Regions from separate parts of the Streptomyces violaceus genome, predicted to be linked through region 3. Evidence: riboswitches for the same ligand, from Rfam matches in the RefSeq annotation. Region 3 holds a riboswitch; each other region holds the start of a gene.

Region 1 (3,257 bases), 1.7 Mb from region 3:
TGGTCCATCACCCTGGACCGGGAACTGGCGGAGACCGCGCTCGGCAAGATCGAGGCCGAGGTGGGGCAGGTGTACGCCGCGGTCGACCAGGACGGGGTCGACGGGCTCACGCTCATCGAGCCGGGCTATCTCATGCCGCACCCGACCCTGCCGGCCGTACGGGTCGACCGGCGCGACGAGCTGTGGGGCGCGCCGATCAGCAAGGTGCTGCTGCGCCATCCCTGTCTGACGGACGACGAGTTGGCGGCGACGGCCCGTTCGGTGGTCGGCTCACTGGCGACGGTGACGATGTCGGGGCCCGGCACGGTCGAGCTCCAGCCGTGCGGCGTCACCAAGGCGACGGGCCTGGCGCTGGCCGCCGAGCATCTGGGGCTGCGGCCGGCGGACACCATCGCCTTCGGTGACATGCCCAACGACATTCCGATGTTCGACTGGGCGGCCCACGGCGTCGCGATGGCGAACGCCCATCCCGAACTCAAGGCCGTGGCCGACGAGGTCACCCTGTCGAACGAGGACGACGGCATCGCCGTCGTCCTCGAACGACTGCTGGGCGGGACGGCTCAGACGGCTCAGTACGGGCCGTTGACGTTGTCGATCGAGCCGTAGCGGTCGGCCGCGTAGTTGCAGGCAGCGGTGATGTTGGCGACCGGGTCGTACGGGTCCCACGACGTGCCGTCCACGTGGTAGGCCTGGAAGGTCGGGTCGATGGTCTGGAGCAGACCCTTGGACGGGGTGCCCTTGGCGGCGTTCGAGTCCCAGTTGTTGATGGCCTGGGGGTTGCCCGACGACTCGCGCATGACGTTGCGGTAGATGCCGTCGTACGAACCCGGGATCCCCTTCTGCGCCATGACGTCCAGCGCCTCGCGGATCCACCCGTCGAGGTTGTTCGCGTAGGTCTTCGCGGAGGCCTGGGTGGCCTTGGCGGCGCCACCGGCGGGCTTCGCGGCCGGCTTGGCGGGGGCGGACGACTTGGTCGCCTTCTTCGCGGCGGCCGCCTTGGTCGTCGACACCTTCAGCTTCAGGCCCGGGTGGATCAGCTTCGGGTCGTCTCCGACGGCGGAGCGGTTGTCCTTGTAGAGCTTCTTCCAGCCGCCCGAGACGTCGTACTTGTCCGCGATGCGGTAGAGCGTGTCGCCCTTGGCCACGGTGTACGTGAGCGACTTGGGCTGGGCCGCCTGGGGCACGGACTGTGCGACGGCGGGTGCGCTCTGCGGCGCCTCGGCGGCGCTCGCGTAGGTGGCTCCGAGGAGCGGGAGGGTGAGTGCCGCTCCGCCGGTGCCTGCGATGGCGACACCTCGGGTGAGCGGGTTGGTTCTGGGGCGACGGTGCTTGCCTCGTCCGGCCATGGCGATGTTCCTCTCCGGCGCCTGCGAGGTGAGCTGTCGGGTTCGGGCCGGGAGGTGCCCGGCCGCGTACGGCGGTGTACTGCCGTGCGCGGCTTAACCCCGAGCCGTGCCGCTGTGCGGACCGGCGACTTACCTGGGTCCCCCGCTCCTGCCCTGCGTGAGTGGTCGGTTCGTGTGGGGGTCCGGGCGGCGGCAGGATTCGGCGTCCGCCGGACAGGCCGGGAACGTATGCGAGAGCACATGTCGGGAACAAGCACCGGAGTCACATATCGCGCGGTTGACCTTGGTCAGGGGTGATTGGTCCGCTTGATCCTTTGCGACTGTCAAGGCTCAACTGGCGTTCGGCTGAAGGGGGTACGGGTTGATGTCGGGGTGGGGCGGCACAGGGGTTAACGTGATTCAACTCACTGATCACGAGCCTGTGGGGCAATTGCCGTCAAAGGGAATTTGCTCAATCGTCATGGCAAATCGTGAATATCTCACTATCGACTGGTAAGTCGATAAATGTCTGTTCTTATGGCCTGATCAAAAACATAACGGTCGTGATCAGATACCACCCGGCCTGTAACCATGGGCGCTGGCGGTGATCGAAACGTGACCGGATACGCTGACTCGAGTGATGGCAGCGACCTATCGACAATCCGCGTAATCACCGGCAGACACAGCAGACAGGAGACCCCTCGTGACCGACGTCGGGCCGTTCGGGCTGAGCGTGCGGGACCAGGCTCTGGAAGCCGATGTCCAGGCCGGGTTGGCGGCTGTCGAGGAAGGCTTGTTCGAGGCCACCAAGAGCGAGGTGCCCTTCATCACGGAGGCCGCCCAGCACCTGGTGCGGGCCGGCGGCAAGCGGTTCCGTCCGCTGCTCGTGATGCTCTCCGCCCAGTTCGGTGACCCGTACGCGCCCGGGATCGTGCCGTCGGCCGTCGTCGTGGAGCTGACCCACCTCGCCACGCTGTACCACGACGACGTGATGGACGAGGCGACGGTGCGCCGCGGAGTGGCGAGTGCGAACACCCGCTGGGGCAACTCCGTCGCGGTCCTCACCGGCGACTTCCTCTTCGCCCGTGCCTCGCACACCCTGGCCGACCTCGGTCCGGAGGCGGTGCGGGTGCAGGCCGAGGCGTTCGAACGGCTGGTGACCGGGCAGATCCTGGAGACGGCCGGACCGCAGGACGGCCGCGACCCCGTCGAGCACTACCTGGACGTGCTGGGCGGCAAGACCGGTTCGCTGGTGGCGGTGTCGTGCCGGTTCGGCGCCATGATGTCCGGCGCCGACGAGACGACCGTGGACGTGCTGACCCAGTACGGCGAGCGGCTCGGCGTCGCCTTCCAGCTCGCGGACGACGTCCTGGACATCGCCTCCGACTCGCACGAGTCCGGCAAGACGCCGGGCACCGATCTGCGCGAGGGCATCCCCACGATGCCGGTGCTGCGGCTGCGCGAGCGGGCGGCCCGGCTCGGGCTCGCGGACGACATCGCCTTGTGCGAGCTGCTGGACTCCGACCTCACCGACGACGAACGGCACGCCGAGGCCCTGCGCCAGCTGCGGGCTCACCCGGCGCTGGAGCAGGCCCGGAAGGACACCGTCCGCTACGCCCAGGACGCCCGCTCGGCCCTGGCCCCCCTGCCCGAGTGCGCCGCGAAGACGGCACTCGTGGAACTGTGCGACGCGGTGGTGCACCGGGCCGGCTAGCCGGTCTTTCCCGCACGACCCCTACGGGTCGGGGGAGAAGCCGCCCCTCCGTGTCATACCCCAGCAGTACGTGGAGTTGAGTCCGGGGTCTGACGTATTTCCCTGGCCGATTTGGTCAGATGGACACCACGGAAACACCACTCCTCACCTGTTCGGGTGAGAATGGCGGCTCAGGGACGAGTGCGTGGACGAACACGGACAGCCGCCGCCGACCACGG
Region 2 (3,257 bases), 4.1 Mb from region 3:
CGCGGGCCGCGGCCATGGGCGTCGAGCTGTTCGTGGTCGACGACGGCTGGTTCGGGTCCCGGACCAGCGACCGGGCCGGGCTCGGTGACTGGACGCCCAACCCCGACCGCTTCCCGGGCGGGCTGAAGCCGCTCGCCGACCATGTGCACGGTCTCGGCATGCAGTTCGGGATCTGGGTCGAGCCGGAGATGGTCAACGCGGACAGCGACCTGTACCGCGCGCACCCCGACTGGGTGCAGCACCAAACGGGACGAAAGCGGACGGAGTTCCGCAATCAGCTCGTATTGAACCTCGCCCGCGAGGACGTCCAGGAGTACCTGTGGGAGCGGCTCGACGGGCTGCTCTCCGGTGCGCCGATCGACTACGTCAAGTGGGACTTCAACCGCTGCTTCTCCGATGCCGGCTGGCCGGACGACCCCTACCCGCAGCGGCTGTGGGTCGACCACGTCCGCGCCCTGTACGGCCTGCTGGACCGACTGCGGGCGGCCCACCCGGGCGTGGCCTTCGAGTCCTGCTCGGGCGGCGGCGGCCGGATCGACCTCGGGGTGCTGGGCCGTACGGACCAGGTGTGGACCTCCGACAACACCGACCCGCTCGACCGGCTCGCCATCCAGCACGGCTTCAGCCAGATCCATCCGGCCCGGGTCATGGCCGCCTGGGTCACCGACAGTCCGAACGCCATGCTCAACCAGCGGGCCAGCTCCCTGCGGTTCCGGTTCGTCAGTGCCATGGCCGGGGTGCTCGGGGTGGGCGGCGACCTCACGAAGTGGACGGCGGAGGAGCTCGCCGAGGCGCGGCAGTGGGTGGGGCTCTACAAGGAGATCCGGCCCGTGGTGCAGCGCGGCGACCTGTACCGGCTGCGGCCCCCGGAGGGCGGCCTGAGTGCGGTCCAGTACGTCCTCGGTGACGAGACCGTCGTCCTCGCCTGGCTCCAGGCGCAGCGCTACGGCGAGCCTGTTCCGGCGCTCCGGCTGCGAGGCCTCGACCCGACAGCGACGTACGAATGCCTTGAAACGGGCGAAGTTCACCGAGGGGTCGTACTCGCCCATCATGGGCTGCGAGTCGGCCTGCGGGGCGACCTGGATGCCGCGGTCGTCCGCCTTAGGCTCAAGTAGTCGTTCTGTCCGAATAAGGCGAATAGGGCACTTAAGGTGCTTCGGTATAACGTGCCCCGATCGTAAAGGAGATGAGGTCGGGGTGCGTGACCATCGTCATATTCGTGACGATCTGTTGTCGTCATGTTCACGTAATTCCTGCGTTATTCAGGGACATTGAGGAAAGTCGGAGATCGGTAATCCACGCTCGGTGACGGGAAATGTGCCGACGCGTCAAGAAAAACGCTCTCACCGGCAACCGCAAGCTTGTCCCATTGCGTCTTGGTCGCTTACGTTCCACACCAATCCGGACGGACGCCTAATCCTGCCGCCGCCCGGAGCCCCACACGCTGACCCGACGTACGGCAGGAGCGGGGGACCCACAGGTAAGACGCCTGTTCCGGTTCCCGGAACGGCTTGGGGTTAAGCCGCGCCTCGGCGCGGCCGGGCATCTCCAGCCCGAACCCGACAGCTCACCTCGCAGGCGACGGAGAGGAAATCGCCATGCCCGCGAAGGGTAAGCACCGCCGCCCGAAGACCCAGCGCTTCACCCGCTCCATCGCCGTCGCCGGAACCGGCGGGGCCGCCCTCGCCCTTCCGCTCATGGGGGCCGCCGGCGCCCACGCCGCCACCCCGCAGTCGGCTCCGAAAAAGGCCGTCCAGTCCGCTCCGGCCGCCGGGAAGAAGGCCGCCGAAAAGGCCACGGGCGCTCGCACGTACACCGTGAAGGCCGGCGACTATCTCGCGAAGATCGCCGAAGACCAGAACGTCAGCGGTGGCTGGAAGAAGCTCTACGCCGACAACCGTGACGCGGTCGGTGCCGACCCGTCGCTGATCCACCCGGGCCTGAAGCTCTCGGTCGGCAAGAAGGCGGCGGGTGAGCCCAAGGCGCAGTCGTCCGCGCCGAAGGCGCCGAAGGCTTCGGCCGAGAAGTCGTCCGCCGGCGAGTCGTCCTCCAAGGCCGACACCGCCGCGAAGCCGGCTGCCGCCAAGCCGGCCGCCGAGGCTTCCGGCTTCAGCCTTCCGGTGGACGGCGCCTCTGTCGGCACGCCGTACCACATGTCCGGCAACATGTGGTCCAGCGGCTACCACACCGGTGTCGACTTCGTCGTCCCGACCGGCACCTCGCTCAAGGCCGTCGGCGCGGGCACGGTCGTCTCCGCCGGCTGGGGCGGCGCGTACGGCAACCAGGTCGTCATCCAGCTCGAGGACGGCAAGTACGCGCAGTACGCCCACCTCTCCTCGCTCTCCGTCTCGGCCGGCCAAACTGTGACCGCCGGGCAGCAGATCGGCCTGTCCGGTGCGACCGGCAACGTGACCGGACCGCACCTGCACTTCGAGATCCGCACCACGCCGGACTACGGCTCGGACCTGGACCCGGTCGCCTACCTGCGCTCGCACGGCGTCTCCGTGGGCTGACCGACCGCACGACCACCTGCCTGACACGCGGCCGAAGGCCGGACCCTGATCCCCGGGTCCGGCCTTCGGTGTGTGCGCGGCCGCCGATCGTCTCAAGGGATCGACAGGACGCGGCAGTTGGGACACAGTGATCCCGTCGTGAGTGCAAGCGCTTTCCGAAGGAGTTGTGTCCCGTGCCGACCACCCGGAGAACGTTCGGAGCCCTGGCCGCCGGAGCCGCCCTGGCCGCCCTCGCCCCGGCGGCGACCGCGAACGCCGCTCCCCGTCACCGCCGCCTGATCGCCCACGACGACTTCTGCCACGGCCTCGGCAGGTGGGCGACCGAACTCCAGGACGGCGGCACCGTCACCGCCTCCCGCGGGGTCCTGGAGATCGACGTACCGAGCGGAGCGACCGTCTGGTTCCGGCAGCGGATCGAAGGGCCGTACGTCCTCGAGTACACCGCCACGCCCGTCTCCGAGGGTGGGGTCAACGACCGGGTCTCGGACCTCAACAACTTCTGGAACGCGACCGACGTCCGCTCCCCGGACGACCTCTTCGCGACGTCGCGTGGCGGGGCGCTGGAGGAGTACGACCACCTGACGACGTACTACGCCGGGTACGGGGCCAACTACAACAGCACGACCCGGCTTCGGCGTTACGTGGGCCTGGCCGGTGTGCGTCCCCTGATCTACGACTACACAGAGCCGCTGCTGGTCCCGGGCGAGCCGAACCGGGTCCGGATCGTCTCCGACGGGTCGACGG
Region 3 (3,257 bases):
GGTTGGAGCCGAGGTTGGGGGCGAAGCCGCCCTCGTCGCCGAGGCCGGTGGCCAGGCCCTTGCTCTTCAGGACCTTCTTCAGCGTGTGGTAGACCTCGGCGCCCCAGCGCAGCGCCTCGGAGAAGGACTCCGCGCCGATCGGGGCGATCATGAACTCCTGGATGTCCACGTTGGAGTCGGCGTGCGAGCCGCCGTTCAGGATGTTCATCATCGGCACCGGCAGCAGGTGCGCGTTCGGGCCGCCCAGGTAGCGGAAGAGCGGCAGGTCGCTGGCCTCGGAGGCGGCGTGGGCGACGGCGAGGGAGACGCCGAGGATGGCGTTGGCGCCGAGGGAGCCCTTGTTGTCGGTGGCGTCCAGGTCGAACATCGCCTGGTCGATCAGGCGCTGCTCGGTGGCGTCGTAGCCGACGAGCTCCGGGCCGATCTGCTCGATGACCGCGAGGACGGCCTTCTCCACACCCTTGCCCAGGTAGCGGTTCGAGTCGCCGTCACGCAGCTCGATGGCCTCGAAGGCGCCCGTGGAGGCGCCGGACGGGACGGCGGCACGACCGGTGCTGCCGTCGTCGAGGCCGACCTCGACCTCGACCGTGGGGTTGCCTCGGGAGTCCAGGATTTCCCGGGCTACGACGACGTCGATGGACGGCACGAGCATCTCCTTCTGATGTGACGCTGGGTACGCGGGTCGCGTGGACCCGGCGAGGTGCGGGCCGTGGTGGCTCGCGACATGAGCCTAACCGGCTCGGGCCGATCGGCCACCGGGTCGCCCACCCCATGGACAGAACCGAGAGTAAATTGTTTCCGAACGGAACAAAGACGGTGACGGAAAAGTCCGGCAGAAGAAACCCCGCCCCGGCGCGTACGGGGGAACACGCGCCGGGGCGGGGAGCCCTTGAGAGCCGCTGCTTACTTCAGGTGCAGCTGCTGGCCCGGGTAGATGAGGTTGGCGTCCTCGACGATGTCCTTGTTCAGCTGGAACAGCTTCTCCCAGCCGCCCTCGACCTTCTCGTCCGCCGCGATCGAGCTGAGGGTCTCGCCCTTGACGACCTTGTACTCGCCGTCGCCCTTCTTGACCTTCTTGCCGGTCGGGGTGGTGACGGTCTTCTTGGCGGCCGGGCGCTCGTCGGAGCGGGAGGCCGGCTGCTGCTGGGTCTCGCGGGACTCGGTGCTCTGCTGCGAGGAGCTGCCGGAGTCGCTCGAGGAGGAGCCGCCGCCGCTGTAGCCGGCGCTCGACAGGCCCTTGCCGCAGACCGGCCAGGCACCCTTGCCCTGGCCCGCGAGGACCTTCTCGCCGATCTCGATCTGCTGCTCCTTGGTGGCCTGGTCGGCGGTGGCGGCGTACTTGGTACCGCCGTAGCCGGACCAGGTGGAGGCGGAGAACTGCAGACCGCCGTAGTAGCCGTTGCCGGTGTTGATGGACCAGTTGCCGCCGGCCTCGCACTGGGCGACGGCGTCCCACTCGGAGGCGGTGGCGGCGGAAGCGCCGCCGGCCGCCATCAGCGGGGCGGCGACAGCGGCGCCGGTGACACCGGCGACGGCGATGGCACGGCTGGCCTTGGACGGACGGCGGTGCTTGCCCTTGCTGGAAAACAGCATGGAAGGATCCCCTCACCGACGCCTGCGAGGTGAGCTGTCGGGTTCGGGCCGGTTGAGTTGCCCGGCCGCGCCCCTCCCGGGACACGGCTTCACCCCAAGCCCTTCCGGCGCAACCGGCCGGTCGGGCACTTACCTTGGGTCCCCCGCTCCTGCCTACGGCGCTTGACGCGACGACTGTTCCCGTACGGCCGCTGGCAGGATTCGGCGTTGCGGCAGCCGGGGCTCGTGGTGACGAGCGGTCCCGACCGTAGCCACGCGATCCGCCGAATTTCAAAGACGATCAGGGCTTCTGAGATCTATCTCTCACGGACCCCAAACGGGACATTAGCCGCGAATCATGACGCGAACTCGCGCGGGTTCGGGGCGACTTCCGCCCCTGTTTCCGCACTGCCCGAACAACTACTTCTCGCCCGCTTCGCCCTCTACCGTGAGCGTCTGACCGGGGCGGATGAGGTTCGGGTCGGTACCGACAGCCTTCTTGTTGCCGTCATAGAGCTCGTGCCATCCGCCGCTGACGTCAAGGGAGTCGGCGATGGACCAGAGACTGTCGCCGATACCCACGATGTAGGCACCCTCGGACGTGTCGCGGGAGCCCTCCTCGTCGCGCGAGGCGTGACGGCCCGTGGAGTCGTCCGTGCGGCCGTTCTCGGGCGTTTGGGTTTCGTCGGCACTGGGGCCGCGGTGACGGCCGGAGCCGGTGTCGGTGCCGGTCTCGGTGAGAGCCGAAGAGTCGTCGTCCTGCCGCGAGTTGCCGGACCTGTCACGCTCGGGCGTCGTCGACGGGGAGCTGTCGGGCTCCTGGTCCCGCGAAGCGGACTCCTCGGAGTCGGGCGACTTGTCGGACGTAGCGGAATCGTCCTTCGAGGTCGACGACTCGTCAGGGGTCGGCGAGTCGGACGGCGAAGGGGAGGAACCGAGGGAGTCGAGCAATCCGGATGAATCCGACGAACCAGACGAGTCATCCGAGTCAGACGACTTCTTGTCCTGCTCGAGGCCGGAGAGCAGTCCGCAGGTACGCCAGGCGCCGGCTCCCTGGTCGGCGAGGATTCTCTCGGCCACGGCTATCTGCTGGGAACGGCTGGCCAGGTCGGCGCTCGGGGCGTAGTCGAGGCCGCCGTGGTTCTCCCAGTCCTCCTGGGACAACTGCAGGCCGCCGAAGTATCCGTTGCCGCTGTTCTGGCTCCAGGCGCCGCCGGTCTCGCAGTCCGCGATCCGGTCCCAGGTCGTGCCGTCGGCCGCGCTGGCGCCGGAGGCTCCGAGGAGCGGGATCGCGATGGCGGAGCCGGTCACTCCGGCCGCGACGAGGAGAGCCGGAGCCTGGCGGGGGCGACGGTGCCGACCGTTCCCGGAGAGCATACGGAGACCTTTCGCAAGAGGGCAGTGACCGGCGCGGCGCCGGATTTCCCAGGCCGCGCTGATGATGGGTGAACGTATAGGCAGACGATCACTTGTCACAAGTTAATGCCGCGTAGATCACGTGAAGATCACAGTCCTGACGGCGTGTCACCTTTGGGCGGGCGTGAACTCCACCGGCAGGGTGCGCAGCCCGCGCATGATCAGGCCGCCGCGCCACCTCAGCTCGGCCGGGTCGGCCGCGAGCCGGAGGTCCGGGAGGCGGGTGAGGAGCGTGGCGAGGGCGGTCTGGCCCTCCAGACGGGCGAGGG

What was found. A riboswitch is a leader RNA that binds a small molecule or an ion and turns the genes downstream of it on or off. The one in region 3 is predicted to bind cyclic di-AMP.
Region 1: another riboswitch for cyclic di-AMP. It lies ahead of OG542_RS16315 (transglycosylase SLT domain-containing protein); the one in region 3 lies ahead of OG542_RS24150 (transglycosylase family protein).
Region 2: another riboswitch for cyclic di-AMP. It lies ahead of OG542_RS05475 (M23 family metallopeptidase); the one in region 3 lies ahead of OG542_RS24150 (transglycosylase family protein).

Annotation. Positions count from the first base shown of each region.
Region 1 is NZ_CP107911.1:3,645,483-3,648,739, reverse strand. It holds gene OG542_RS16320 (HAD family hydrolase) at 1-606, shown strand, start outside; gene OG542_RS16315 (transglycosylase SLT domain-containing protein) at 570-1,346, opposite strand; cyclic di-AMP (ydaO/yuaA leader) riboswitch at 1,350-1,524, opposite strand; gene OG542_RS16310 (polyprenyl synthetase family protein) at 2,029-3,039, shown strand.
Region 2 is NZ_CP107911.1:1,212,016-1,215,272, reverse strand. It holds gene OG542_RS05480 (alpha-galactosidase) at 1-1,115, shown strand, start outside; cyclic di-AMP (ydaO/yuaA leader) riboswitch at 1,433-1,596, shown strand; gene OG542_RS05475 (M23 family metallopeptidase) at 1,599-2,513, shown strand; gene OG542_RS05470 (DUF6250 domain-containing protein) at 2,687-3,257, shown strand, end outside.
Region 3 is NZ_CP107911.1:5,325,858-5,329,114, reverse strand. It holds gene eno (phosphopyruvate hydratase) at 1-646, opposite strand, end outside; gene OG542_RS24150 (transglycosylase family protein) at 904-1,593, opposite strand; cyclic di-AMP (ydaO/yuaA leader) riboswitch at 1,598-1,764, opposite strand; gene OG542_RS24145 (transglycosylase family protein) at 1,993-2,949, opposite strand; gene OG542_RS24140 (cytochrome P450 family protein) at 3,097-3,257, opposite strand, start outside.